DNA from 2 places in the Bilifractor sp. LCP19S3_H10 genome. Region 1 is predicted to be linked to the other one. Evidence: a T-box and tRNA genes for the amino acid it is inferred to sense, from the RefSeq annotation. Region 1 holds a T-box; the other holds one or more tRNA genes.
What was found. The T-box of region 1 lies ahead of ACTQZS_RS05930 (valine--tRNA ligase). A T-box ahead of a tRNA ligase gene usually reads a tRNA of that ligase, here a tRNA-Val.
Positions count from the first base shown of each region.

Region 2: it has a tRNA-Val gene. The T-box ahead of ACTQZS_RS05930 (valine--tRNA ligase) is inferred to sense a tRNA for this amino acid. The anticodon was not compared.

Region 1 covers NZ_JBQKFT010000005.1:160,607-176,262, forward strand. The annotation lists gene ACTQZS_RS05915 (sigma factor) at 427-726, shown strand; gene ACTQZS_RS05920 (sigma factor-like helix-turn-helix DNA-binding protein) at 763-1,071, shown strand; gene ACTQZS_RS05925 (histidine phosphatase family protein) at 1,167-1,943, shown strand; cobalamin riboswitch at 2,153-2,339, shown strand; T-box leader at 2,755-3,009, shown strand; gene ACTQZS_RS05930 (valine--tRNA ligase) at 3,072-5,726, shown strand; gene ACTQZS_RS05935 (LTA synthase family protein) at 5,755-7,863, shown strand; gene ACTQZS_RS05940 (bifunctional folylpolyglutamate synthase/dihydrofolate synthase) at 7,860-9,158, shown strand; gene ACTQZS_RS05945 (hypothetical protein) at 9,327-9,488, shown strand; gene ACTQZS_RS05950 (tetratricopeptide repeat protein) at 9,489-11,138, shown strand; gene murB (UDP-N-acetylmuramate dehydrogenase) at 11,158-12,072, shown strand; gene rapZ (RNase adapter RapZ) at 12,335-13,213, shown strand; gene whiA (DNA-binding protein WhiA) at 13,218-14,189, shown strand; gene ACTQZS_RS05970 (HPr family phosphocarrier protein) at 14,182-14,439, shown strand; gene ACTQZS_RS05975 (adaptor protein MecA) at 14,561-15,367, opposite strand.
Region 2 covers NZ_JBQKFT010000010.1:50,424-66,079, forward strand. The annotation lists gene ACTQZS_RS09285 (ABC transporter permease) at 1-145, shown strand, start outside; gene ACTQZS_RS09290 (ABC transporter ATP-binding protein) at 270-1,682, shown strand; gene ACTQZS_RS09295 (class I SAM-dependent methyltransferase) at 1,714-4,035, shown strand; gene ACTQZS_RS09300 (glycosyltransferase family 2 protein) at 4,045-6,231, shown strand; gene ACTQZS_RS09305 (glycosyltransferase family 2 protein) at 6,228-8,093, shown strand; gene ACTQZS_RS09310 (L,D-transpeptidase family protein) at 8,214-10,031, shown strand; tRNA gene ACTQZS_RS09315 (tRNA-Thr) at 10,189-10,261, shown strand; gene ACTQZS_RS09320 (Kae1-like domain-containing protein) at 10,692-11,726, shown strand; gene ACTQZS_RS09325 (TVP38/TMEM64 family protein) at 12,049-12,855, shown strand; tRNA gene ACTQZS_RS09330 (tRNA-Val) at 13,320-13,393, opposite strand; gene ACTQZS_RS09335 (glutamine--tRNA ligase/YqeY domain fusion protein) at 13,734-15,437, shown strand.

The DNA.
Region 1 (15,656 bases):
AAATCATGAAAAGGACTTCCAATCATTGTGAGTGGAGGTCCTTTTTTTAGCGGATGAAACCCGGCAGAACGGATTATTTATCGAGTGTATGGGATAAGGATTCTTCTGATTCATCAGAAATTTACGGTTGAAATTATTATACATGATCTGCTATTTCTTCCCATGCAATTGCAGGAGTGAAAAAGAAAAACACAGGACGAAGAGCAAGGTGGACGATTATAAATTCCAGCTCGTTTAAACTATGAGAAATTTGTTGACGCGTTAATAGGCGGCTTTTTTGAAACTATTTCTGCGCTCTTTTCATCTAATATATGAATGGATATTCAGGAAGACCGAAAGGAAAGAGGAACGTTCAACGCCGGAAAAGAGGCCCTTGGAAACGGCGATATGATTTCGGGAAGACATATATTCTAAAGGAGCTTTCATTTGGAACAACTGGTTAGAAGAGCAATAAATGGAGATACAGATGCGTTTCTTGAACTGATGGATCAGAATACGCAGATCATGTATAAGACAGCCTGGTCGGTTCTGCGGAATAATGAGGATGCATCGGATGCGGTCGCGGAGACCATTCTGACGTGCTTCGAAAAAATATACACGCTGAAGAATCCGGCGGTTTTTCGTACCTGGATGATTCGAATCCTCCTGAATCATTGTTACGCGATTATCCGGGATCAGGCCCACTACGACAGAAGTGGAGAAATTCCCGAGAAAACAGAAATGTAGAACTGGGAGGAAAATGAAGGGGATTCGTTTAGGGAACTGATACAGGGAGTCGATGAGAAATATGGGATGATTCTTACACTTTATTATGCGGATGAACTGATGATTCGTGAAATTGCGGAAGTACTCAGACTGAACGAGAATACCGTGAAGACGCGGCTTGTAAGAGGTAGAGCGGCGGGGCTGTGCATGCAGTCCCGCTGTTTTCGGATGCGTGAGTGGTTTTGCCAGTGCATTTATCCGGCCTTTCCGGTCTTGACAGGATGCTGTTTTTCCTTCAAAATGAGCATCGTTCGCTTGCAAAATCATTATGAGGAGCCCGGGAGCCGAAGAGCCCGGGACTTCTGATATCGAGAGAAGAATACGTTCTAGAGATTGAGGTGCTGACTCGAAATTGAGGTGCTTAATCGTTATCCTTAAGAGAAGGAAGATAGGAATTTCATATGAGATTATTACTGATCAGACATGGTGACCCGGATTATGTACATGATACGCTGACGGAAAAGGGAGACCGGGAGGCGGAACTTCTGGCCGATCTTCTTGCCGGAGAAGAGATTGATGATATTTATATGTCCCCCATGGGCAGGGCACAGAAAACTGCCTCATATACTCTGGAAAAGCTTGGGGAAAATGGAAAAACAATGGAATGGCTGCATGAATTTGAGTGCAGGATGGATATCAACTATTCGGATGTACTCAGGAAAGCATATCCGGACGCGCGGAAACTGGAAGACGGGACTCTTGCGCGTGGAATTCCGTGGGACATGCTTCCTTCGTCACTGATGCAGGATCCGGCTTATCTGGATCCCGAAAAATGGAGGGAGACTCTTGTGGCGCAGAACAGCAATATGACGGAGGTCTACGACTGGGTGACCGGGGAGCTGGATCGTCTGCTTGAAGGATACGGATACCGGAGAGAAAACGGCTGCTACCATGTGAGTAAAGAATCGAGAAAGACCGTGGCGCTATTCTGCCACTTCGGGGTCAGCTGCGTACTGCTGTCACATCTGTGGAACTGTTCGCCGTTCATTCCCTGGCATTTCCTTTGCATGCAGCCTTCATCTGTGACGGAGCTCGTGACGGAGGAAAGAGAATCTTGTACGGCGATCTTCCGCGCGCTGAGGATCGGAGATATCTCACACCTGAAGGCGGGTCACGAGGAGCCTTCTTTCATGGGACGCTTTTGTGAGGTTTATTCGGACATGTCGCAGAGACACTGAAGATGCCGGCGGCACGGAAACTGCAGCGGGTCACAATGCTTTTAAAGGGTGAATGGCAACCGGATTGTTAATTCCTTACCCGTCAGTCATGAATAATCATGAATGTGTGAACCGCAAATGCGAAAAGTTTTAATCAGACAGATGCGAAACGTTTCATTCGGGCCTTGACAATCGTAACGATCTGTCATATGATAATTGTCGTGTATAAATTCTATATCAGCTTTTCAGGTGAGACCTCAGAAGGGGTCTGAGAGGGAACCAGGTGGAAGGCCTGGACGATCCGGTCACTGTATACGGGGAGCGAGATGCGAATGCCATTGTATGTCCGCACATATGAGAAGGCGCATGAAACGTTGATCCGTGAGTCAGGAAACCTGCCTGAGAGGTTATAGGTTAAAGCTTCCGAGCAAAGCTTTCATTTTATGAAGATATGGAATGTCTGAACGAGTAATCACTCCGCCAGAGACCTTGAGCAGGATTTATGCATGGTTTTACGGCAGGGTGAGATTCTTCAGAGCACGCCAATGTTTTATCGTACCATTTCCTCCGCAACAGATGGCTGACGATTTTCCGCAGAACAGAAGCTGTTCTGGAGTTCCCGCCCCTCTTGTGACAGACAAGACAGAGATGAGATAACAGATTCCGGCCGAGACCTCGTTTCGGAGCTTTTGCCTCCTGCAGCAGAGAAAACTGAGGATACCGGGTTGAGATGACAATACGCCTTTGCAAGGGCGTTTTTTTTGTGCGTTTATGGGCGGTCAGGATCCGCTTGACAAAAGAAAACTTCCTTATTATGATTAACGTTAAATATGAAAAGACTGTGACGAAGAGGAGTACGCACAACGGCACCGACAGAGAGGACTTCAGCTGCTGAGAGAGGTCCGGGTTTTCCCTGTGCGGAAGGTAGCTTCTGAGTCGGAATCCTGAGGACGCGGAAAAGCATTCCGTCATGTCGCCAGGGATTCCCGCCTGATCCCCGTTAACGGATAGAATGAGGCATATATGATTCTGCTTTCGCGGATACATATGTGAAGCAAGGTGGTACCGCGATATGATCGCCCTTTGCACGATGTGTGCAGGGGGCTTTTATTTTTTCGCTTTTCCAAAAGGCAGAGGAGGATTTTTTTCATGAGTAAGGAACTTGCCAAAACCTACGATCCGAAGGGCATTGAGGACCGTATTTACCAGAACTGGATGGACAAGGGATATTTTCACGCGAAGGTGAACCCGGACAAAAAACCGTTCACCATCGTTATGCCGCCGCCAAATGTAACCGGTCAGCTGCACATGGGACATGCACTGGACAATACGATGCAGGACATCCTGATCCGCTACAAGAGAATGCAGGGATATGAGGCACTCTGGCAGCCGGGTACCGACCACGCGGCCATTGCGACCGAGGTAAAGGTCACAAATATGCTGAAGGATAAGGGCATTGACAAACGCGAGATCGGCCGCGAGGAATTCCTGAAATACTGCTGGCAGTGGAAGGATAACTATGGAAGTCGGATCATGAAACAGCTGCGTAAGCTCGGATCCTCCGCTGACTGGGAGAGAGAACGCTTTACGATGGATGAGGGCTGCTCAAAAGCGGTTGAGGAGGTTTTCTGTCGCCTTTATGAGAAGGGCTGGATCTATAAGGGAAGCCGTATCATTAACTGGTGTCCGAAGTGTCAGACCTCTCTGTCAGACGCAGAAGTAGAACATGTGGATCAGGACGGATTCTTCTGGCACATCAATTATCCGATCGTGGGTGAAGAGGGAAGATTTGTCGAGATCGCGACGACACGTCCGGAGACGCTTCTGGGCGATACCGCGGTTGCCGTAAATCCGGATGATGAGAGATATAAGGATCTGGTCGGCAAGATGCTGAAGCTGCCGCTGACTGATCGCGAGATTCCGGTTATTGCGGATGAATATGTGGATAAGGAATTTGGAACCGGCTGTGTAAAGATCACTCCCGCTCATGATCCGAATGACTTCGAGGTAGGTAAACGTCACAATCTCGAGGAAATCAACATTCTGAATGATGATGCAACCATGAATGAGAAGTGCGGAAAATATGCGGGTATGGACCGTTATGTGGCGAGAAAGGCTATTGTAAAGGATCTGGAGGACCTGGGACTTCTGGTCAAGGTCGTTCCGCACACGCATTCTGTAGGTACGCATGACAGGTGCCATACAACCGTCGAGCCGATGGTCAAGCCTCAGTGGTTTGTCCGGATGAAGGAGATGGGACAGGCTGCGCTGGCTGCGCTGAACAGCGGCGATCTGCAGTTCGTTCCGGAGAGCTATGGCAAGACCTATACACACTGGCTGGAGAACATCAAGGACTGGTGTATCTCCCGGCAGCTGTGGTGGGGACACAGAATTCCGGCCTATTACTGCGAGGACTGCGGAGAAATGGTTGTACAGCGCGGCGGAGCGCCTGCAAAATGCCCGAAGTGCGGAGGAACGCATTTCCGTCAGGAGGAGGATACGCTGGATACCTGGTTCTCGTCCGCGCTCTGGCCGTTCTCTACGCTTGGCTGGCCGGACAAGACGCCGGAGCTGGAGTATTTCTATCCGACAGATGTGCTGGTGACCGGGTATGACATCATCTTCTTCTGGGTTATCCGGATGGTGTTTTCTGCAATTGAGCAGACCGGGAAGGTTCCCTTCCATCATGTGCTGATTCACGGTCTTGTCCGTGATTCGCAGGGAAGAAAAATGAGCAAGTCCCTTGGAAACGGCATTGATCCGATCGAGGTGATTGACAAGTACGGCGCGGACGCGCTGCGTCTGACGCTCATGACCGGAAACGCTCCGGGTAATGACATGCGTTTCTACTGGGAGAAGGTTGAGGCGAGCCGGAACTTTGCAAACAAGGTATGGAATGCTTCGAGATTTATCATGATGAACCTCGGCGATACGGAGGTTCCGAAGGAAATGGATCCTGCAAGGCTGGATTACGCTTCCCGGTGGATTCTCTCGAAGGCGAATACCCTCGCGAAGGATGTCACGGAGAACATGGACAAGTATGAGCTTGGAATTGCGGTTCAGAAGGTCTATGATTTTATCTGGGAGGAGTTCTGCGACTGGTACATCGAGATGTCCAAGCCGGTGCTCTACAGTGAGAACGAAGACGAGAAGCTTCCGGTTCTCTGGACGCTGAAGACCGTTCTTTCGGAGGCGCTGAAGCTTCTGCATCCGTTCATGCCGTTCATCACGGAAGAAATCTACTGTACATTGAATCCGGACGAGGAATCTGTGATGATCTCTCCGTGGCCGGTCTATAGGGAAGAATACCATTTTGAAGAGGAAGAGTCAGCTGTCGAGCTGATGAAGGAGGCGGTTCGCAGAATTCGTGACGTGCGCAGCTCTCATAACGTGCCGCCGAGCAAGAAGGCAAATGTCTTCATCGTTTCCGGTGAGGAGGATGTGCTGAAGAAGTTCAGAGAGGCAGAGTCGTTCTTCGGAACACTTGCTCATGCGGAGAGCGTTTCTCTTCAGAAGACGAAGGAGAATATCGATGACGATGCCTTTTCGGCGATCATACCGGGTGCGGTGATTTACATCCCGTTTGCGGATCTGATCGATATCGACAAGGAGAGAGAGCGTCTGACTAAGGAAAGAGAACGTCTGACGAAGGAAATTGCCCGCTCGAACGGAATGCTTGGAAACGAAAAATTCCTTCAGAAGGCTCCGGAGAAGAAGGTGCAGGAGGAGCGGGATAAGCTTGAAAATTACAGACAGATGATGGCTCAGGTGGAAGAGCGTCTGGCTCAGCTGGAGAAGAACTGAGAGCAGACGGAGCTGGAGAAAAAGAAAGATGAAGAGAATCGTGTTCGGACAGAAGGATAACTGCGACGGGAATGACACAGAATGTTTGAACGGGAGGAAAAAGAGGGCGGACCTGAAATACTGGGTCCGTCTGATGAACCGTTTCTCGGTGCCGTTCCAGGCATTGTGGTGCTGCATCCTTTATTTTATCATGGAGCTGATCTCCAGGCGTTCGTTTATTGGCGCGTGGAAATACATGACAGGAAGTCCTCTTGTCTTTCTGTACAACGCGTTTCTGATCTTTACGACGATGTCGGTGGCATTTCTGTTCCGCAGGCGCGTCTGGGTGCGGGTATTTGTGTCTGGCTTCTGGTTTGTACTGAGTCTGGCGAACGGAATTATTCTGTCAAACCGCGTCACGCCTTTTACGGGACAGGATCTGAAGCTCCTCGCAGACGCGAAGAAGGTCGTAACGGAGTATATTCCGCCGGTTCTGTTCGGCCTGATGATGGCCGGACTGGCGGCAGGGATTTTCTTCCTGATCCGCTATTTCTTTAAGGCACCGAAATACCAGGGAAAACGCAACTGGTTTGTGGATGTTGTCATCGTCGGCGCAAGTATTGCCCTTTTTGCGGGTGCTACCGAGATGGGTATCCACACAAGAATCCTTTCCAGTTATTTCGGAAACCTTGCCATGTCGTATCAGAACTATGGCTTCCCTTACTGCTTCTCGGTCACTGTTTTTGATACCGGAATGAACCGGCCGAACGGATATTCCGAGAAGCTGATCAGCTATATCGAGAAGGATGAGGATGAAAAGCTTCCCGATTCCGATACGGAGGGAGCAGCGGACACCAATCTCGTTTTTCTTCAGCTGGAGTCCTTTTTTGATCCGGAGACTGTGACAGGTCTGAAGATTTCTGAGGACCCGATCCCATATTTCCATAAGCTGCAGAAGAAATACTCTTCCGGTATGCTGAAGGTGCCGGTCGTTGGTGCCGGAACTGTAAACACAGAATTTGAGGCGATCACCGGCATGAGCCTGTCTTATTTTGGGGCCGGTGAGTATCCCTACAAGACGGTCTTGAAAAAGGAAACCGTAGAGAGTATTCCCTTCGATCTCAAGAGAGTCGGATACAGTACGCATGCCATTCATAATAATGAGGCGACCTTTTACGGGAGAAACACGGTTTATCCGAATCTCGGCTTTGACACCTTCACCTCCGAAGAATACATGCCGGATATCACCGACGTGACGGAAACCGGATGGGTCAAGGACCATATTCTGACGGCGGAAATCATGAAGGCGCTGAAGTCGACGGAAGGAGCGGACTATGTATACACCGTATCCGTGCAGGGACACGGGGATTATCCGACAGAGCCCGTGATCAGTGATCCGGAAATCACTGTGACCGGAGCGGAGAAGAAAGAGCAGAACGATTATTCGTGGGAATATTACTGTGAGCAGATTCATGAGATGGATCAGTTCGTCCATGAGCTTACGGATACGCTTCAGAATTTTGATGAGCCGGTTGTTCTGGTGATGTACGGAGATCATCTGCCGACGATGGGACTGAAGGAAAGTGATGTGAAGGGATGGAATCTTTACCGAACACCCTATATCATCTGGGATAACATGGGCCTGAAGAAGAAAAACAAGAATCTGGCAGCCTACCAGATCGGAGCCGAGGTCCTGAAGAGACTCGGGCTGTACGACGGAACTCTGGTCAGATACCATGAGTCGGAGCGTGGAGACAGGTTCTACCAGAGCAATCTAGAGGTTATGCAGTACGATATGCTGTATGGAGAGAGGTACGTCTATAACGGAACGAGCCCGTTCGCACCGACCGATATGAAGATGGGTACTGAGCCGATTCGTGTGGAGCGGATCGTGAAGTCCGGAACCAATGAGGAACCGCTTTATTACGTTTATGGACAGAACTTCACAGCGGCCAGCAGACTTGCGGTGAATGGTGACATAGTGAAGGATACGGTCTGTGTCAGCAACGGCCTGCTTCTTGCGCAGGGACTAGAGCTGAAAGGCACGGATGAGATCAGTGTTGTCCAGAAGAGTGATACTTCGAATGAGATCCTGTCGGAAACGGATGAAAAACCGCTCGCATTATACCTTGAAAAGGGAGAGGCAACCAAAAATTGACATACAATGAAACAGTAGATTATATTGAAAGCATCCCGAAATTTACCACCAAGACGTCTCTTGATCACACACGACGCATTCTGGACAGGCTCGGACACCCGGAAGAGGGAATGAAGATTATACACGTGGCCGGGACAAACGGTAAGGGCAGTGTGTGCGCCTATTTGAATTCTATGCTGATGGAGGGTGGGTATAAGGTCGGACTTTTCACCTCTCCGCATCTGATCCGGATCAATGAGAGATACCAGATCAACGGAGAAACGGTGAGTGATGATCTGTTTACAGAGGCTTTTGACAAAGTGATGGCAGCGGTGAAGCTGACCATGGCGGAGGGGGATACTCATCCGACCTACTTTGAGACCTTATTCCTGATGGGCCTTATGATTTTCCGGGAAAAACAGGTAGATTATACGATCCTTGAGGTCGGAATGGGAGGCAGGCTGGATGCGACAAATGTGATCCGGCATCCCCTCGCATCCATCATTACATCGATCAGCCTGGACCACACGGAGTATCTCGGGGATACAATCCCGGAGATCGCTTTTGAGAAGGCGGGGATTATCAAGGAGGGCGCACCGGTAATCTTTGACGGACATGATGGGGAAGCTTCCGAAGTGATCCGGAAGCGCGCAGAGGAACTTGGAGCGCCCTGCTATGAGCTGACACCTGCCATGTACCATGCGGTGCGTACAACGAAGGAAGGAGTCACTTTTGATTTCACGCCGGATGACACTGTTGCTGTTCGCCTCAGAATTCCACAGATCGCGGAGTATCAGATGATGAACGCCTCGCTCGCATTTTTCACGATGAAACTTCTGGAGAAGGTACATGGGATACCGGAGGAAAAACTGGCGACAGGCCTTTACCGGATGAAATGGCCCTGCCGGATGGAGACGGTGCTTCCGGATGTCATCATTGACGGCGCACACAATGCGGACGGAATTGCCGAATTTGTCAGAACAGTGGAACATTTTCATAAGGATCAGGAGATCACACTGCTGTTTTCCTGTGTCCGGGACAAGAGATACCAGGACATGATCCGGGAACTGGTGGAGGGAATTCACCCTGACCGCGTCATTACGACCCGGATCTCCGGCAGCCGTGAAGTTTCCGAGGATGAACTTGCTGAGCTGTTTCGGAATGATGGAGCGGTGGCGGTTTTCTCGGAGCCTTCACCAGAGCGGGCTCTTGATCTGGCCCTTGTCCTGAAGGAGGATGGTATGCTGTTCTGCGTCGGTTCGCTGTATCTGGCGGGAGAACTGAAGGCTTATCTGAACGCTGAAAAGCGAAACTGAGGGTTTATCTGAACGCGGCAAAGAGAAACTGAGGGCTTATCCGAACGGAGCAAAGAGGAACGGAAGGTTTATCTGAACGCTGCAAGGAGAAACGGAAGGTTTCCTGGATGCGACGAAGTAAAACAGGAGAAAACGCCGGAGTTCACACACGAAAGGAGCAGGTTCTGTATGCTGGATTATGACGAGGAACTGAAAAAGTTTAAGCCGAGTCTTGATGTGGAGAATGTTGAGAATGCGATAAAAAATCAGGATCTGACAGACATTGTCGATCTTCTCAGAGAACTGGAACTCAATCATAGGAATTCTTCGAAGACAGAAAAGGAGTCATGAATGGTTTTCGGCCAAGATATAGCGGAGCAGCTGTCGAGAAGCTATTACAATCAGGGACTTGATATGGCCCAGATCCGTGACCTTTCCGGCGCGGTTGATAAGCTTCGTATCAGCCTGCAGTTTAACAAGAATAATATCCAGGCCAGAAATCTTCTCGGGCTGGTATATTATGAGACAGGGGAGGCGGTTTCCGCCCTGAGTGAATGGGTTATCAGCGCCAATCTCCGACCTGCAGGAAACGATGCTGCTTACTTTATTCAGAATCTGCGGTCGGATCCGAAGCACCTGGAACAGCTGAATCAGACAATTCGTCAGTACAATGAGGCGCTGAGATCCTGCCGGGAGGGAAACGATGATATCGCGGCGGTTGAGCTTCGAAAAATTGTCAGCCGCAATCCGAAGCTCGTCAGCGCTTATCTCCTTCTGGCACTGATTGAGATCAAGGATGGAAAGTATTCTCACGCGCGAAGGATGCTGAAGCGGGTGCTTCGCATCGACAGGGTCAATCCGTCCGCGCTTCGTTACCTCAGGGAGATTGATGAGGCGACGGGCACAACGACGACAATGGACATTCGGACCCGCGACAGAAGAAGAGGCAGAAAGAAGAATGAGAATCCGGACGAGGATCTGCAGCAGAACGCCGCAGTCAGGCAGGCTGCATTTCGTGAGAGGCCGGCGTATCTGACACTGGTAAATGTACTGTTTGGTGTTCTGATTGGCATCGCGGGAGCGGCCTTTGTGGTCGGTCCGGCTGTCCGGAAGAGCCTCAGTGAGTCGACAAATTCCAGGATCACGGAATATACAACGACGATCGCCGCGCAGCAGAGCAAAATCAATGATCTTCAGCAGCAGGTTGATGATTCAACCAGCTCGGTGAGTTCAGCGAAGGATCAGGTCGCCGATCTTCAGTCGACGGAGCAGTCCTATGACAATCTGCTTCAGGCGTATGTGGATTATCAGAACGGGGATTACGAGTCTGCCGGAGACGCTTTCGCAAAGGTGGACAATTCCCTGCTTTCAACAGAGGCGAGTGAGATCTATGACTCAATTAAGTCTGATCTTCAGAGCCAGGCATACAGCTCCTATGTGACGCAGGGGCAGACTGCTTTTTATCAGGAAAACTGGAAAGATGCGGTTTCGTATCTTGAGAAGGCACTGGCGCTGACCGATTCCTCGGATGCTGCCGATAACTACGAGGTAATGAATCTCCTTGCACAGGCCTACGCGAAAAACGGGGACACGGACAAGGCAATCGCTGAATATCAGGCGATCATCGACGCGAATCCGGACACGCGGAGGGCGGAATACGCGGAGTATGCCATTACCGAGCTTGGCGGAACCTATACGACACCCGGTTCCGGCACTGGACAGAGCGGAGCGGCTGCGAATACGGCAGGTACAGCAGAGAATACTGCGGGCACCGCCGGCGCGGCAGACACGGCAGGGACGCAGAACAACGGATACGCCGACGCGGACGGCGACGGTATAGCGGATGATGAGGGAACAGACGGAACCGGTAATGGAGCAGGCGCCGGAACAGCCGGAACGGGTACAGGTGCAGATGGTGATACCGCCGGAACAGATACAGGAGCAGATGTGGGAACAGCAGGAGCAGCTAACGGGCTCAATCAGTCAGGCTGGGGAGGCTGAAGGGAGAATACGCACACACATGAATAATGAAGCAATAGTTGAAATCCAGAGGATTGTCGGCGCAGATAACGCATTCCGCGAGGAACCGATGTCACGGCATACGACCTTCCGGATCGGCGGCCCGGCGGATTTGATGGTCTGTCCGACGTCAGGCGAGGCGGTGGCAGAAACCGTCAGATTCTGCCGGGGTCAGGAGATTCCATGGTTTATCATCGGCAACGGGAGCAATCTTCTGGTCAGCGATGAGGGATACCGGGGTGTGATCATCCGGATTGATCAGAATCTGCAGCACGTCCACACAGAGGGAAGTATAATCCACGCGGAAGCGGGAATCCTTTTGTCCAGACTGGCGGCAGAGGCGAGAGATCACTCGCTTGCTGGGCTGGAATTCGCATCCGGCATACCGGGAACGCTCGGGGGAGCCTGCACGATGAATGCGGGGGCCTACGGGGGAGAGATGAAGAATGTTCTGAAATCTGTGACCGTTCTTGATGAGAATCTGGAGGTTCGCGTTGTCACGGTCGGGGATCTGGATCTCGGTTATCGTCACAGCAGGATCATGGATCGGAGATGGATCGTTCTGGAGGCGGAGGTCTCGCTTACAGAGGGTGACAGAGAGCAAATCACCGCAAGGATGAACGAACTTCGGGATGCGCGCGTAACGAAACAGCCACTGGAGTATCCGAGTGCCGGCAGCACCTTCAAAAGGCCGGAGGGATATTTTGCCGGAAAACTGATCATGGACGCAGGACTGTGCGGTTTCCGGGTAGGAGGCGCACAGGTTTCGGAGAAGCACTGCGGTTTTGTGATCAATCGTGATCACGCGACGGCAGAGGACGTGAGGGAACTGATTGGTCAGGTTCAGAGGCGCGTCTGGGATAAATTTCAGGTGCATCTGGAGCCGGAGGTCCGTTTCCTGGGATTCCGGGACTGAGAACAGAGGGCTGTTTTTTCTTACATCAGCTCCGGATGAAGGCAAAATCCCGTTTTGGGAGCTCATGAGCCTTTGGTCAGTGCGGGAACCGTATTTGGGAGCTCATGAGCCCTTGGTCAGTGCGGGAACCGCGGTTAAGAGCTCATGAGCCCTTGGTCAGTGCGGGAATCGTATTTGGGAGCTTATGAGCCTTTGGTCAGTGTGAGAACCGTATCAGATCTGGATAATTGCAGATCGGAAAGGATGAAGGCAGATGGATGAACTGGAACTTGTTTTTGTAACCGGCATGTCAGGAGCGGGGAAGTCCACCGCTCTGAAAATGCTCGAGGATATGGGATATTTCTGTGTTGATAATCTTCCCGTCTTTCTGATCGGAAAAATGATCGAGCTTACCGTTGACGGAGAAGAGGGCAGGATTCATAAGGTAGCGATGGGAGTCGATATCCGAAGCGGAAGCCTGACGGAGGTTCGCGATGTGCTGCGCGGGCTCCGGGAGAAGGGAATTCGCTACAAGATTCTGTTCCTGGATGCAGATGACAGTACATTGATCAAGCGCTATAAGGAGACGAGGCGAAGCCATCCTCTCGCGAAGGGAGGCAGGGTCGAGACCGGGATCGCCAGGGAAAGGGAGCAGCTGGAAGAACTGAAAAAGGCGGCAGATTATATTCTGGACACGAGTCAGCTTCTCACCAGAGAGCTGAGATCGGAACTGGAGAAGATTTTTGTTGAGGATGAAGATTTCAAGAGTCTCATGGTTACGATCCTGTCCTTTGGATTCAAGTACGGCATCCCGGCCGATTCAGATCTCGTCTTTGATGTAAGGTTTTTGCCGAATCCATACTATGTTCCGGAGTTGAAGCATCTGACCGGAAAGGATCGCGAGGTTCATGATTTTGTCATGAAATACGATGTGTCCAGGCAGTTTATCGCAAAGCTGGTGGACATGGTGCAGTTTCTGATCCCGAATTACATCGAGGAGGGGAAGACGCAGCTTGTAATCGCCGTGGGATGCACCGGCGGCAAGCATCGCTCGGTTACCCTTGCCGAGGAACTGTATCACCGCCTCGACCACTCCGGCGAGTACGGACTTCGAATTGAGCACCGCGACATCGATAAGGATGCCGCGAGAAGGAAATCATGAAATCATGTCTTTTTCCGGAGAGGTAAAAAAAGAACTTATCGGCCAGGCTGGTCCGGCCAGACACTGTCAGATTGCCGAGCTTGCTGCGATTCTGATTTTCTGCGCGACGGTCAGGACGACGGAAGAAGATGATTATCAGATCGTTTTCCGCACGGAGCACATGGATGTCGCGGATAAATATCTGTCGCTGCTGAAGAAAATCTTCCGCATCCGTCCGGAGCTTGTCAGAGTGGAAGATAAGAGGAGAAAAAAGACGGATCTGTACCAGATTATCGTGGAAGACAGGGAGACCGCCGTTCGTATTCTGCAGGCGGTGCGCTTTCTCGATGAGAGGGAACGCATCTCTGACAGTGTGCCGATCAGCCGGCAGGTCATTCTTCAGAGGACCTGCTGCAAGCGGGCATTTATCCGGGGCGCTTTTTTGGCCGGTGGCTCGATCAGCGATCCGAACACGTCATATCACCTGGAAATCGTATGTACCACGGAGGAGCAGGCCGAGGGAGTGCGGGATATCCTGGAGATGCTGGAGGTTGACGCAAGGGTTGTTCAGCGAAAAAAATACAGGGTTGTCTATGTGAAGGATAGTCAGCAGATTTCTGATCTGCTGGGCATGATGGGCGCGAGCGCTTCTCTGCTTGAGTTTGAGAATATCCGGATTGTGCGCGGAGTGCGGGGAAATGTGAACCGTCAGGTCAACTGCGAGACAGCAAATATCCACAAGACGGCCACGGCATCGGCAAAGCAGATAGCGGATATACGGCTGATCGAGGAGCGGATCGGTCTGTCCAATTTACCGGAAGCACTTGACGAAATGGCTAACATTAGGTTACAATATCCGACAGCGACTTTATCTGAGCTTGGAAAGCATCTCAGCTCTCCGGTGGGTAAGTCAGGGGTCAACCACAGATTAAGGAAGATCAGTATCATTGCTGAGGACCTGAGGGAGAAACAAGGAGGCAATTTTCAGGATGATTAAAGATAATGTTACAATTCAGATTTCCAACGGACTTGAGACCAGGCCGATCGCTATGCTGGTTCAGGTGGCAAGTCAGTATGAGAGCAGCATTTATCTTGAGAGCGGTACAAAGAAGGTAAATGCGAAAAGCATCATGGGAATGATGACATTGGGACTGGATAACGGTGAGAATGTGATTGTAACCGCTGACGGCGCAGATGAGCAGGAAGCAATTCAGAACATCCGCAGCTATCTCACACAGGACAAGTGAAACGGATTTATTTACACGGGCGGGGCGGCCGCCTCTGAAAATGTGAAGATATGTAGACAGCAAAAGAGCTTCTGATCTGAACTCAGATCAGAAGCTCTTTTGCCGTCCCTTTATCTCATTGTCAAAGCTGTGAAAGCCTGTACAGCGCATTTGACGAAATCAGGGAAGTGCCGTGCTCCCGCAGAAAAGCTTCGCCGGCTTCATCCACTGTGCTGCATGTGCCGTATTCACTCAGAATGTTGCAGGTCCGGTAAAAATCCACCGGAGACATCCCGGACTGATGCAGGATCAGCTCGTAATTGTTCTGCTCCGCCTCGGTCTTGTAGAGCGAATTTGATCCTCTGTAGAAATTGTGAACCGCTTTGGACGCTGAAATGACGTCGTCCAGGCTCCGGAACTGGAATACCTGTATGAGCTTTTTTGGAAGCATATCATTCAGCTTTGAGCGTCTGGAGTCCGCGGTTTCTGTGGCAGGAGAAGCGTCTGTTTTGTTCCCTGCAGCATCTTTGGCTGCAACGGATTTTCCGGTGTCACCGGTGTCCTTCCTTCTCGCCTCGAACAGCCGGTCAAAGAGTTCCGCAAGGGTGGCCGCATCGCCCCCTGTCGAATCAGAGAAAAGGCCGTCACCCAGGGAGGCAGTCGGCTGGGTAAATTTTGAAAATCTGGTATCCAGTTCCTCCGGGTCTTCCACCTTTGTAATTATCAGAGTCAGACTTTCGGAAGAGGTGGGGATCGCTTCGATCATCAGAGGAGAGTTCCCGGAATCGAAACCGACTTCATAGTGTGCCTCTCTCATCATGTCCTGAAAGAGTTTGCGCGATTTGTCGGAACCGTATGCGAGCTCGCTCAGCCGGATATTTCGGCTGGAAAGATCTTCGCTCGTCAAAATACAGCGTATTTTATTATCGCTAATTTTTTCGATTTTCATCTCATCACTTCCTTTCAGCCACAGTATATACCACACTCTGAAAAATTGTAAAGTGGTTCGGATATTTCTGCTTGTGCAATATACCTGCATTATGTATAATATACATACATGAAATACATCGGCGGCGTGAGGAAAAGAGGTGATCCTTATGTACCGGTCTGTTATGTAGTTCGTCAGAGCTTATGCGGATATTTCTGGTTGTAATCTGAAATGTCTTTCTTCTATATTTCTTATTCTTCCATATTTTCTGTTCTTCCAATACTGCCTCCCGGCAGAGGTCTGTTCTTAT
Region 2 (15,656 bases), on a different contig from region 1:
GTACAGAGATTCTCTGATCAATCACATATGGTTCTTCCAGCGGCCGCAGCTGACGCTGTATTTCTGGTGCCTGACGGTATTATTGCTGTTCGCCGGGACTCATGTGTTCCGGAAGCTTCAGCCTCATTTTGCGGATGTATTGTAAATGGATACATTGTGCCGCAAACTGTACGGGAATCACGGAGAGTTCTATATCGCTGAAGCTCTGAATTCTGCGGATACAGAGAGTATACCGCGGTATCAATCCCGGGAAAGGAAATCCAACCAGTATGAGTGAAGAATACGCCATCCAGGTAAAGGATGTCAGCAAGCTTTATAAATTATATGACAAACCGTCATACAGAATCCGTGATGCGCTGGGGCTTACACGGAAGAAGCTGTACCGGGAGCATTACGCGCTTCATCACATGAGCTTCAATGTGAAAAAGGGCGAGACCGTAGGACTGATTGGAACCAACGGCGCCGGAAAATCAACGATTCTCAAGGTTATTACCGGTGTACTGAACCCCTCGGAGGGTGAAGTGGTCATAAATGGCAGGATTTCCGCTTTGCTTGAGCTTGGCGCGGGCTTCAATATGGAGTACACGGGTATCGAAAATATCTACCTGAACGGTACCATGATCGGTTTCTCGAAGGAAGAAATCGACCGGAGGATGGACAGCATCCTGAAATTCGCGGACATCGGAGATTTTGTCTATCAGCCGGTGAAGACGTATTCCAGCGGAATGTTTGTCCGTCTGGCGTTTGCCGTCGCCATCAATATTGATCCGGAAATTCTGATCGTAGATGAAGCTCTGTCTGTGGGAGATGTTTTTTTTCAGGCGAAATGCTACAAGAAATTCGAGGACTTCAAAAAAGAGGGAAAGACGATCCTCTTCGTCAGTCACGATCTCGGAAGCATCTCCCGATACTGTGACAGGGTCATCCTTCTGAACAAGGGAGTCAAGCTTTCCGAAGGTAAGCCGAAGGACATGATTGATCTCTACAAAAAAGTCCTGGTCCATCAGGTTGACGAGGCTGCCGTACAGAACGGTGACGCTGACATTCACAGCACGACCGGAAAACGTTCTCTCACAGGCGAAGGCCGCATCGCAGACAATGCAGGGGATGGTGTGCGGGATGACGGTGGAGCCGGGACAGCCGCGGACAGATCATCTGCCGGCAGGGATCATCCGTCAGGCAATGACGGTGGAAAGTGGATGGATCACTTCCGGATCAATCCGAATGTCAACGAGTACGGCGACGGACGGGCAAACATCATTGATTATGGTATTGTGGACGATCAGGGGGAGCTGACCTCAACGATCATCAAGGGAACCCGCTTCACGATCCGCAGCAAGGTACAGTTTAACCAAGAAATACAGAGCCCGATCTTTACTTATGCCTTCAAAAACCTTCAGGGAGTCGCGATCACCGGAAGCAATACCATGTATGAGAAGAAGGATATCGGACTGGCGCACAAGGGGGATGTCTATGTCGCCTCCTTTGAGCAGGAGATGAACCTTCAGGGCGGTGAGTATCTGCTTTCCATCAGCTGCACGGGATATGAAAACGGAGGATTTGTCGTATATCACAGGCTGTATGATGTCATCAATGTCACCGTAATCTCGGACAAGAACACCGTGGGCTTTTATGATATGAATTCAGTTACCCGTGTGGAAAAGGTGAGCGAAAAGTCCTGAAGGCTTTGCCTAAGGTATCAGGCAGGTGTGTATGAAGGAACAGATCGGAAAGGTACAATTATATATTCTAGAAGATGAGTTTTCCACATCGAATGGCCCGGGCGCAGCGAAGATCTCCGGAAATGCAGTGCCAGAGGATTCCGTGACAGAGAGGGAAAGGGCAGATGAGAAGGAACTGATGGAGATCCTTAGAACCTGCCCCGAGGACCAGTACAGGTCCGTGCTGCAGGAACGAAAGAACGAATTCTTGCTCGAGGAGCTTTCGGGCCTGAGAGCGAATCTTGTGCGTGCCTTTTCTGTACCGGACGGTGCATCTGTTCTGGAAGCAGGATGCGGATGCGGTGCGATGACCGGGACATTGGCAGAAAAATGCGGGGAGGTCGTCAGCTGGGATTCCGATGCAGAGCGGTGTAGAATCAACGCGTACCGGAACAGGGAACGGGAGAATGTGAAACTGTATGCCGGGGCTTTCCGGGATTTCTGTAATGAAATTCATTCGGGTCATCCCGGGAACAGATTTGAGCTCATTACGTGTATCGGTCCAATGCAGAAGGCCTCTCGGATTATACCGGGAGATACGCCGTGCCGGGCTATGGTACAGGAGCTTCTCTCTTTTCTCGCGCAGGATGGAATCCTGCTGATTCTGCTGAAGGAAATCCGGGAGTATCGACAGCTGATGGAAGGCGGCGCACTTTCCGGTTACCGGACCATCTTATATGAGATCAGTCCGGACGCGACATTCCCCATGGAGATCATGGGTGAACAGTGGCTTTCGGAACATCACCCCGGTGCTGAAGCCTGCGGGACGGAAGAAGCAGGCAGACCTGCGCTTCTTCTGATTCAGGGCGCACAGAGGGCAGCCGATACTCTGCTGTACGCGAAGTTCTCCGGGGAAAGAGCCGGGAGATATGCTTTGTATACGGCTGTATATGAGAAGCATGGCGGACTGCGGAGCAGCGGAATGAATGCGGGTGAAGTGCCGGGACTGGCGGATCAGAGCGGTAAATGCGGGCCACAAAGCGGGGAAATGAATGCGGGTGAAGTGCCGGGACTGGCGGATCAGAGCGGTGAATGCGGACCGCAGCGCGCCGGAATAAACACAGATGGAAGTCAGCGGTATGTGGAGAAGAGAGCGCTTACGAAGGCTGCGGATTTTCATGTGAGCCGCATCAGCGAGCTCTCCGGGAAGCTTTCAGAAATGTACCGGGGAAGATTGAAGATCAATCGCTGTGAGAAGACGGATATAACAGGAACCGTACGGATGGAATATCTCACCGGCGAGACTTTTGAGGAATATCTGGACCGGGTTCTTGCGAAGCAGGGACCGGATGCCTGTGAAAATGCTCTTCTGGAGTATCTCGACCTGGTTGTCCCGAAAGAGCTGGAGTCCGCGTTTGAGATGACAGATTCCTTCCGGGAAATCTTTGGAGAAATACCCGGCGAAATTTCAGGTGGAATACCCGGGGAGTATGAAATACATTCTCTTAAGACGCTTCCGGTATCGGATGTGGATCTGATCCCGGCGAATGTGATCAGAAATGGCGGGAGCAGCACCCTGATAGATTATGAGTGGAGCTTTGATTTTCCGGTTCCGTCAGATTTCCTGAGATACCGGATTCTTTTTTATTACCTGCGCTCTGAGAAGAACAGGCAGAGGCTTGCGCAGAACGACATCTGGCGGAAAGCCGGACTGAGCGGGCAGAAGCGAAAGATATTCGCATCGATGGAGGACTCCTTCCAGAGATGGCTCACGAGAGGCAGAATTCCGGTGAGAGATCTTCGCACCGGGATTTCCTCCGGAGCGGCACATACGGGAGATGAGGACAGAAATCTTCGGGTATATTATCCGGACCGGAACGGATTGGAAAACTATTCCGAGCTGCGTGCGTCAGATTATCGGATGAGGGACGGAAAGCTTTCCGCTGACCTGGATGTCCCTCAGGGGATGACGATGATCCGTCTGGATCCGGGAGACAGACCGGGGATTCTGCGCATCCGCAGCCTGAAAATCGACGGAAGACTTCCAGAGCTTATCCGCACGAATGGTCTCCCGGTCTTCCGGGAATCAGAAGAAGGAGAGGAGCAGACCGGACTGCTTCCATCCGGGAGACCGGTATATCTCTCCGCGATCTATTTTGACGGTGATGATCCAAATTTCACCATCAGATGGAGCGGGAAAGGGTCATTGGGGAAACGCTGCCAGACGGTTTCCGTCGACTTCAGCTTCACTGAGATGGATGGCGATTTTATCCGGCCTCTCATGGATCTTCAGAGGCAGCGGGAGGCGTCCGCATCGTCAAAACACCACAGAAATGGAGGATTTCTTCATCGGCTGACGGGCCGGAAGAACTGAACAGCCTTTATGATAAAGTACAATATAGATGAGACGAAAACAGATGAGGATGTCCTGACCGCCACCGGATGGGCGGCGTGGATCAGCCCGGAAGGTGGGAACAAGGTTCTGACCCATACGAAAATCCGGGTGGAACGGAAGAACGGGGAAAATGTCGCCGCTGATATCAGGACTTTGTACCGTTCCGATGTGATCCGCGCGCTTGGAGGCTCGGAAAGTGACGAGCTGATGGGTTTTCGGATCCGTTTCCGTAAGGAAGAGGACGAGAATCAGTACATCCTCATTTTTACGTCCCCGGACGGAACGGAATCGGAGAAATATCCGGTGGACTTCCGCACCGTAAACATGCTCAGCCGTCAGGAAAACCGCCATTATGAGGGAGCGGCTGATATGCTGAGGCATGTCAGCCGGCAGCTGATCACAGATGATTTTCAATACCTGAGACAGTTCGGCCCCAGAAGGTACGCGGGACTTGTGGTACGGAGACTGAACAGCTCCGACAGAATTCCTGCATATGAGAAATGGGCGAGACAGAACGATGTGAGGTCAGATGAGCTGGCAAAGCAGAGAAAATATCACTTCTCTTATGAACCGAAGATCAGCATCGTTATTCCGGCGTACCGCACCAGAAAAAAATACCTCAGAGAGCTTATGCAGTCGATCGAGAAGCAGACCTACGGGAAATGGCAGCTCTGCATTGCCGACGGCAGCGGTGAGGATAACTGTGTAGAAGAAGTGATAAAGAAATACATGGCGAAGGATTCACGGATCTGTTACCGGAGACTTGAGAAAAATGAGGGAATCTCCGGCAATACAAATGAGGCTCTGAAAATGGCAGACGGGGAGTATATCGTGCTCTGTGATCATGACGATGTGATCCCTCCGAATGCTCTGTTTGAGCTTGTGAAGGCACTTCAGGACCGGGAGGTTGATATTGTATACACTGATGAAGACAAAATCTCCATGGATTCTTCAAGACGCTTCGACCCGAACTTCAAGCCGGATTTCAATCCGGATCTCCTGTGCAGCGTAAACTATATCTGCCATCTGTTCCTTTTTCCCAGAAGCTTCTATGAAAAGTACGGCGGGTTCCGGAAGGAATTCGACGGGGCGCAGGATTATGATCTGATTCTGCGATACACAGAAAAGGCCAGAAAAATCAGCCATATTCCGAAGATTCTCTATCACTGGAGAAGCCATTATGGTTCGACGGCGGACAACCCGGAATCCAAATCCTATGCTTTTGAAAATGGAGCCAGGGCGGTCAGGGAACATTACGAAAGACTCGGTATCCCTGCCCGTGTCGGGCAGGGGGTATTGGCCGGTACTTATCATACCGTGTACGACTGGGGCAGACAGCCGCTGATTTCGATCATTGTTCCGAATAAGGATCATGTCGGGGATCTGAAGAAATGCATGGATTCTGTCGACAGCAGAACGATCTATCGGAATTATGAATGGATCATTGTCGAGAATAACAGCACCGAGGACGAGACATTCCGATATTACGACTCCATCCGGGAACGGAAGAATGTTACCGTTCTGACCTATGAGGGAGCGTTTAATTATTCGAGGATCAACAACTTCGGGGTGAGACACGCCAGAGGGGAGCTTCTGCTGCTCCTGAATAATGACACGGAGATGATCCGCCCGGAGAGTCTGAAGGCGATGGCGGATCTCTGCCTCAGAGAAGATGTGGGGATCGCAGGAGCAAGGCTTCTGTATCCGGACCGCACGATTCAGCATGCCGGCGTCATCGTCGGATTCGGAGGCGTTGCGGGACATGCGTTCTGCAACCTCTCCTCCCGGGATCCGGGATATATGGGCCGCGCAGTGATGACACAGGATTACAGCGCGGTTACCGCTGCCTGCCTTATGGTGAGAAGGGAAATTTTCGAGGCGGCAGGAGGGCTCACAGAGGAGTATGCGGTCGCCTTCAATGACATTGATTTCTGTATGAAGGTCGGCACGCTCGGAAAACGTATTGTGTACGAACCTTCCGCGGAGTTTTATCATTATGAGTCCAAATCCAGAGGACTGGAGGATACCAGGGAAAAGGTTGAGAGATTCCGCTCCGAGGTGGAGCGATTTGAGTCCACATGGAAGGATTTCCTGGCGAAGGGAGATCCCTGCTACAATCCGAATTTTTCTCTGACCATCGGACCATTCTGCCTTCGACAGGAGACCGGAAAATGAATCTTGTATCGAAAACCTTTCATTACCTGAGAGAAAACGGCGTCCGCGATACCGGAAGAAAAATCAGCAACTGGTATCGGGTTCACTTCACTGCGGAGAATGACTATAAGGCGTTTCGGAGAAGAAACGAGACGGGGCCACTGGAGCTGAGAAGGCAGAGAGAGCGTCGTTTTGATCATCCGGTCACCTTCAGCATCGTCGTCCCGCTTTACCGCACGCCGGAGAAATTTCTCAGAGAGCTGATCGAATCTGTGGAGAAGCAGACCTATCCGCACTGGGAGCTCTGCCTTGCGGACGGAAGCATCGCGGGAAACAGCACAGAGAATGTGGAGGAGGGACAGTCCGTTTCCGCCGGGAGTCCGCTTCAGGATATTCTTGAGGAGTATGTCCGGAAGGATCCCAGGATAAAAGTGAAGTACCTGGAGAAGAATGAGGGAATATCGGGGAATACGAACGCGGCGCTGGAGATGGCCGCTGGTGACTTTATGGTGCTGTGTGATCATGACGATCTGCTTGCGCCGAACGCGCTTTATGAATGCGCTGACGCCGTCAGTAAGGATCCGGAAATAGATATTCTCTATACGGACGAAGATAAAATCAGTTACAGAGGAGACCGGTATCTGGAACCGAATTTCAAGCCGGACTTCAATCCGGATCTTCTGTGCAGCACAAATTATATCTGCCACCTTTTTGTATTCCGGAGATGGCTCTATGAGCAGTGCGGCGGGTTTCATTCTGAATTTGACGGGGCGCAGGATCAGGATCTGATTCTGCGGTACACGGAGAAAGCCGGAAGAATCTGTCATATTCCCAAAGTGCTGTACCACTGGAGAAAAAGTCCGGATTCTACCGCGGCTGACCCAGAGCATAAGCGCTACGCCTTCGAAAACGGAGCAAAGGCAGTGACAGCTCATTACCGGAGGATCGGCGTTCCCGCAGAGGCACGGATCGGAGAGGTGCTCGGCGTATACCGCACGGTCTACAGCTGGACGGAACAGCCGCTGGTGTCTGTCATCGTCCCGAATAAGGATCATGTCGGGGATCTGAGACGATGCATCGAATCTGTGGAAGAAAAATCTGTGTACCGGAACTTTGAGTGGATTATTGTTGAAAATAACAGCACGGAAGAACAGACCTTTTCTTATTATGAAGAGCTGAAGAAAAAGGCAAATACCCGGGTAGTGGTCTGGAGGGGCCCGTTTAATTTTTCCGCGATTAATAATTTCGGAGCAGGATTCGCAAGAGGGAAGTACCTGTGGCTTTTGAACAATGATACAGAGATGATCCGGTCGGAGAGCATGAAGGATATGCTTGATATCTGCATGCGCAGCGATGTGGGAATCGTCGGCGCAAAGCTGTACTATCCGGATGACACCATTCAGCACGCGGGAGTGATCATTGGAGCCGGCGGAATTGCCGGGCACATGTTCACAGGACTGGGACGCGGACTGGCAGGATACGGACTCCGGGCCATCTGCACCCAGGATCTGAATGCGGTAACAGCGGCATGTATGATGGTAAAAAAAGAGGTGTATGACAGGGTCGGAGGTCTGGATGAGAAATTTCAGGTCGCGTTCAATGACATCGACTTCTGTCTGCGTGTGCGGCGGGAAGGGTATCTGGTCGTATATGACGCAGGTGCGGAATTCTATCATTTTGAATCAAAATCCAGAGGCCTGGACAACACGGGGGAGAAACTGAAGAGATTCCAGTCTGAGATTAACCGGTTCGCGGAAAAGTGGAAGGATCTGCTTATTCAGGGAGATCCTTATTATAATCCAAATCTTTCAATCAGACAGGCGGATTTCAAACTCCGTGTGGGAGATGAGAAGTGGGAGCTTCCGGTTGTGTACCGGGAATAATATTTTTATATCATGGATTCCTGCTGTATCGTATAATATAAGTAACTCATACTGGAGAAAGCCAAGGGAAGCGCGGCGGTTATAATGCCCAAAATATGGTTTGTGCAGAAGGGAGATCTTATGGGAAGAAAAAATCTGTTAAAGCTTGTCACAACATTAACGGCCATTGGAGTGATATCTGCGGCATGTCCGGTTTATGCAGAGGATACAGCAGCTTCTTATAAATCTTCCGAAACTGGAGAAACGGATGACTCTTTGGATGGCACATCAGGCAGTGCGGAGAATAGCAGCGACGCCGCGGAGAACAACACGGTTACATCTGCGGATAATGGAGTGGAGAATATATCATCCGAAAACACCGGTACACCAGAAAATGGAACCTCATCTGAAGAAGATTCCGGTGAGAAGGCGGGCGATAACACCGTGACAGATGCTTCGAATGAATCAGTTGAAGCAGAAATCGTGGGGACAGATTCCGTATCCGGATCCTCGGAAAGCGCGAGTGCTACTGAGGAATCTACTGAAGAAAAGAGGGAAGAGACAGAGGAGAAAGACGATGCTCTGGATATACCTGTTGTCAGCTATGCCGCTCATGTTCAGCGGACAGGATGGCCGGACAAGGATGTCGTTTCCGGGGAAAACACACAGACATATGCGGGATCTACGGGAAAAGGCCTTCGTGTTGAGGCAATCCGGGCCAGCGTGAAAGGCGATCAGAATCTCGGCATCACATATAATACTTATGTGCAGCGGAACGGATGGACCGGATGGCAGAGCGACGGGGCAGCTGCGGGAACGACGGGACAGAGCCTCAGGGTCGAAGCAATTGTCATGAAGCTGACCGGAACCGATGCGGAGAAGTATGATCTTTATTACCGCGTGCATGTGCAGAGCTTCGGGTGGCTTGCCTGGGCGAAAAACGGCGAGCTGGCCGGCACAACGAATCTGAGCCGCCGCGTCGAGGCGTATGAGGTTGCAATTGTGAAGAAGGGAGAGGCGGCACCTGCGAGATCTGCCGCCCGTAATGTTGCTTATCTCACCGTCCCGACAGTAACCTATCAGACCCATGTGCAGAAATACGGATGGAGTCTGGGAGAGGTTTCAAACGGGGCTACTGGCGGGACGACCGGACAGGGACTGCGGATGGAGGCGCTGAAGATCCATCTGGGCAACACAACCGGATTCACGGGCGGTATTTCGTACTGCTCCCATATACAGAGAGCCGGATGGGAAAAAGAATGGAAAGCTGACGGAGTGATGACCGGGACAGTAGGAAAGAGACTTCGCCTGGAGGCGATTCGGATCCGGCTGACCGGTGAGATGGCAAATTTGTTTGATGTGTATTATCGCACGCATGTGCAGAGATTCGGCTGGACCGGATGGGCGTGCAACGGGGAGAACTGCGGATCCGCCGGTTATGGATATCGTATGGAGGCGATTGAGATCCGAATAGTGGCCAAGGGAAGCGGCGCGCCCGGAAGTACGGCAAATACATTCTGGAAATATGTCAACCCTCACGCTGGTATGGATGCTATAGCGCAGGGATATTCAAGCTCTACCGGGTATCTTCTGATGGTTGACCGTTCCGCTCATCGGACAGGCGTGTATACAGGAAGCAGGAATAACTGGCAAAACCAGAAGTACTGGCTTTGCTCCAATGGAAAAGCATCGACGCCTACGATTACCGGTGTATACAGACTGGGGATAAAGGGACTTTATTTCTGGAGCGGCAACACCAAATGCTGGTATTACAGCCAGATTTCCGGAGATTATTTATTCCATTCCGTAATCTATGATGGGTCTTCTTCGCCGGTCCGCATTCTGGATGGAACCCTGGGCGCAGCGACATCTCACGGCTGCGTGCGGCTTGCGCTTGAAAACGCAAAATATATTTATGATAATGTGCCTTACGGTACAACGGTTGTGATTTATAACTGAAGGCGGGCTGGGGCGGCAATGAAGCCCCTGTCTTCAGGAATGGAAGACCTTGTCGAAAATAAATGTAGAATCTGCCGAAAATAAATGTAGAATCTGCTTGACAATAGAAGACCGTTTTGATATGATCTTACTCGTTGGTGAGAAACACCGACCGATTGCTGATATAGCACAGGTGGTAGTGCGCATCCTTGGTAAGGATGAGGTCACCAGTTCGAGTCTGGTTATCAGCTGTAATGAGATCCCCCCGGAAGACAGGTTCTTCCGGGGTTTTTTTACGCGAACAGTGAGCCACAGCCGAATGCGAAGTATTCGTATGCGGCGAGCGTCGCGATAGCGAGATAAAACTCGCGCAGCGTGTTTTATCTCGTTGTAACCGCTTTTTGAAGGACTGGCAGATTACATTTTCACCGGGCATATTTCATTGACGTTTTACTTCACAGGCATTACCCGGGTTAAGAACATCGAAATTGTAAAAAAATACCGGGTAAAAGTCCGCTAATCCTATAAACATAAAATATATTTGCATATCGTACATGCAATGGTATAATTTTGAAATCAGATGACAGCATGGGACGACTTAGAAAAATCTTTTGAACCGGATCCCGGCTGCTACACGGATACTGATGAAAGGGCTTATCTCAGAAGAGGGGATCAGAGATCATGGATGATAAAATCACATTTGTACTGAACGACGAAGCAGGACAGCACGAGAGGGACACAGTCGAATCAGAGGATATGAAAAAACTGACCTCTGTTGTGGCACCGATTGCTGACAAATACAACATTCAGGGACCCGCTCTCTACGTTGTGTATGATGACAATATTCAGGGAGAAGACGGTACAGTATGGGGCGGAGAATTTCTGCTCGGAGACAGAAAACATATATTGAAGATTCAATACACGAAGGAACCGGATGACAGTGGGGAGACTCTTCATGCGGTCCCGATGCATGATGAACTGGACGAGGAAGAGAAGGAGCCGGAGGTCGCGGAGCGCAGCGGCAACTACATTCGTATGGGGTGTCTGCAGCCGGTTCAGCTTCTCGGAGGCAGGGACGATACGAAAAACGCGCAGATGGTACTTGCCTGCATGATGAATGATGCAGAGGACAGAGGTCTGATCTGGGAGGATTATGAGTCAGATCAGATTCTCGATCCGAATCTGCACCAGACGATCGCAATTGCACTTGACGCGGGAAGAGACACTTATATCTCGACGTCACTTCTGCGGCTGTTCGATGCAGCCGCGGCAGTGCTCGGCATCTGCGAGGAGAATACCTATCCCGGTGAATGCGCAGAGAGGCTTGTGGAGGCAGCCCAAAATGCGGTCAGCAAATGGAATGACGGTACATTTGGAATGGCGGCACATCAGATTGATGTTCTCAAGAACCGGTATCCGGTAAGGATGATTCTGGAGAAGAAAAACGGCGAGTGGATTGCTGACGGCCCGCGTCTGATCGGAGATCTTCGCATGGCAAAGGACGGCGGCATTCCGACGGATGAGCTTGCACTGGAATTTCATGACGCGGTAGCGGAGATGACGGTCAAGATGTGTGAAAATATAGTGGCTGATGCTTCCGGGAATGGAATTCAGGTAAACCGTGTCGTGCTGAGCGGAGAAATTTTTGTTGACGATATACTGAGGGAGCGCACGGTCAAAGGACTTCAGGACAAGGGATATCAGGTGTATTACTGAGACGGTACAGCCTTGGCGGAGCCGATATGGTTCGACTTCAGGACAAGGGATATCAGGTGTATTACTGAGACGGTACAGCCTTGGCGGAGCCGATATGGTTCGACTTCAGGACAAGGGATATCAGGCGTATTACCGAGACCGGAACGGCTCATATCCTGCAGGGAATGTTGAATTTGACAGGAGACATCTTTTCTTATATAATCTAATGGTTGTCTGGCCGGATGCGCAGATAATGCGGTTTTTCCGGCGGGGAAGTATCCGAACTTCCGATTCAGCCTGTTTTGCTGCAGAAGCGGTATACAAATCAGAATTTGGAGAATATATGGAAAAGAAGGATTTCAGCAGCTTCTGGAGAAAACACTGGAAGCTGTTCGCTTATATCGGCGTACTTGCTGTCGCTGTGCTGCTGATCTGGTTCGCATTCGGCGACATGATCCCGCAGTATCTGAAGTTGCTGCGCGGCGGCGACGAGAAGGAAATTGAATTGTTTATCAATAGGGAAGCTTCCTGGAAGGGCCCGCTGTCAATCATCGTGCTGGCTGCGCTTCAGGTTGTCAGTATAGTCTTTCCGGGATTTGCAATTCAGATTGCATCCGGTGTAATCTATGGCTGGTTCCATTCTTTCTTGATGTGCTACTTCGGCTTTTTGCTGGGAAACCTTCTGGTGTTCTTTTTTGCGAGAAGGATGGGTAATCAGATTGCCGGGTTTGCGCCGGTGAAGAAGAACAAGAACAGCTGGATCAAGGAAAAGCTGAAGACGACCAAACCGGAGTTTGTGGTTGCTTTTGTGAACCTGCTCCCTATTCTTCCGAATGGAATTATTCCGTATATTGCTGCCGGATCTTCGATCACGACGCTTCACTATTTTATTGCGATTGCTGTTACAAGCTGGATACAGATTTTCTTCAACTGTCTCGCGGGCGGGTTCATCAAGCACGGGCAGTATCTGTTCATGGTGCTTGCGCTGGGATTCCAGATCTCTGTTCTGATTTTTGTCACCCTGAAGAGGAAGTGGCTGATGTCACTGATCCCCGGTGGAGACGAATCGGAAGAGGATGAGCCGGATTCGAAAATCGGCCTTTCAAAGCATACCAGGACAGACAAAGAGAAGGAGAACACTACTGTCTGAAAGTCTGTAGCGTATGATGTGATGCTGTATGGAACTTTTTATTCCGGGCATCCGGGCACTGGTGGATATATCTTTTTTCATGTTGTTGGAAATATTTTTATTATTACCGGAAAATTCTGCGAGTCTGTTTCTGTGTATGCGGAGACAGGCTTTTTTATGGGATGAGACGGTTTTCCCGGAGATCAGCAGCCATCCACGCATGCACCGTTCCGGTCTGCTATGAATGTGTAATTATGCTGTGGATGCGGAGTTCTGCTGTAAATGTGTAATTATACTGTGGATGGGGAGCTGTGCTGTAAATGTGTAATTATGCTGTGGATGGGGAGCTCTGCTGTGGTTGTGAAAGTATGCTGTGGGTGTGAAATTAGGCTATGAAGGCGGTGCCTAGCAGCTGGGAATAAAAACAGACAGACCCCGCTGCGACAAAAGACGCGTATCCGATTACTCGGATACGCGTCGAATAGTGGGGGCAACGAGGATCGAACTCGTGACCTTTCGCGTGTGAGGCGAACGCTCATCCCGGCTGAGCTATGCTCCCATCAGTTCTCAGGTTATCACTTTTTCCATCAAAATGCAATGAAAATTTGTCAGAAAATTCAAATTTTGACGCAAACTTAAGTCACTGCGGCACAAGCCCGGGTCCTTGCTATGCAAGTTTAAGCCTTTGCACGCAAGCGCAAGTCTTTGCAAAGGAAGATATCGTGCAGGATGACGGTTTGTATGAAAGGCAGATGAAGGCAGCCGCAGGGCAAGGTTATGCTTTGAAAATTGAAAAAGTTATGATATGATGTTGTCTCAGTGAAAGACTTTAGATATCTGCCGAAGCAGTGCGCACCCCGGCGGATAAATGATACTGGAATCGAGGAGGAACTGACACAATGGCGATCGAAGAAGCTTCTAAGGAACAGGGATCGGGTGAGACAGAGAGAGAAGTTGTTTCCCGGAACTTTATCGAGCAGGAAATCGATAAGGATCTGAAGGAAGGCAGATATGACACGGTCATGACGCGTTTTCCGCCGGAGCCGAACGGATATCTTCACATCGGTCACGCAAAGTCGATCCTTTTGAATTATGGCATCGCAAAGGAATATAACGGTCAGTTCAATCTCCGTTTTGATGACACAAATCCCACGAAGGAAAAGGGAGAATTTGTAGAGGCAATCAAGCGTGACGTGGAGTGGCTCGGTGCGAAGTTCAACGGGCCGTTCTTTGCATCAGACTATTTTGACAAAATGTATGAGGCTGCGCTTAAGCTGATCCGCGACGGAAAGGCTTATGTCAGTGATCTGTCCGCAGATGAGATCCGTGAGTACCGTGGAACATTGACGGAGCCGGGAAGGGATGACCCGAATCGGAACAGAAGCGTAGAAGAGAATCTCGATCTGTTCGAGAGGATGAAAAACGGCGAGTTCGAGGACGGATCGAAGGTTCTCCGGGCGCGAATCGATATGAAAGCGGCGAACATCAACATGAGAGACCCGATTATCTACCGGATCGCTCATCTGCATCATCAGAATACGGGAGACAAATGGTGCATTTATCCGATGTATGATTTTGCCCATCCGCTGGAGGATGCCTTCGAGGGCATTACTCATTCTCTCTGTACGCTGGAGTTTGAGGACCACCGGCCATTGTACAACTGGGTGGTGGAGAATGTGGGCTTTGCGCACCCGCCGAGGCAGATTGAGTTTGCAAAGCTCTATCTGACCAATGTAGTCACCGGTAAGAGATATATCAAGAAACTGGTGGAGAACGGAACCGTTGACGGTTGGGATGATCCGCGTCTAGTCACGATTGCTGCGCTCCGCAGAAGAGGATATACGCCGGAATCGATACAGAAGTTTATCAGCCTTGGAGGAATTTCGAAGGCCAACAGCTCCACAGACTACGCGATGCTGGAGTACTGCATCCGGGATGATCTGAAGACCAGAGTTCCCAGAATGTATGCGATCCTGGATCCGGTAAAACTGATCATTGACAATTATCCGGAGGGGCAGACCGAGGAGTTTACGGTACCGAACAACCCGGAGAATGAGGCGCTGGGAAGCCGCACGGTTACTTTTTCCCGTGAACTGTATATCGAGCGGAATGACTTTATGGAGAACCCGCCAAAGAAATATTTCCGGATGTTCCCGGGCAATGAAGTGCGCCTGATGCAGGCTTACTTTGTAAAGTGCGTTGATTTCCGCAAGGATGAAAATGGAAAAATCACCGAGATCCACTGTACTTACGATCCGGCGAGCCGTGGCGGCAACAGCCCGGACGGCCGCAAGGTGAAGGGAACGATCCATTGGGTGAATGCGGCGGATGCAAAGCCGGTGGAGATGCGTCTCTATGAGAATCTGATCGATGAGGAAAAGGGCGTGTACAATGAGGACGGCACGATGAATATCAATCCGGATTCTCTTGAGGTTCTCCAGGGAGTGGTCGAGCCCGCTCTGGCAGAGGCAAAGCCCTATGAGAGCTTCCAGTTTGTGAGAAATGGTTTCTTCTGTGCTGACGCGAAGCTGTCGAAGCCCGGAAAGCCGGTGTTCGGCAGAATCGTATCGCTGAAGAGTTCCTTCAAGCTTCCGAAGGCATAAGAGAATCGGAGAAACTTCAGAAGACGTAAGAGGTCCGGAGAAACTCCGGAAGGCACAAGAGGTCCGGAGAACCTTCAAAGGATATAAGAAGGCCGGAGCAGATTGACTCTGACATGAATAATGAAAAGGCTGCTGTATCCCTGCTTCCTGCAGGTGCGGCAGCTTTTTTCTGCTCATTTACTGAAAATGTCGATTTGCAATAAATGTCCTTAAGGACAG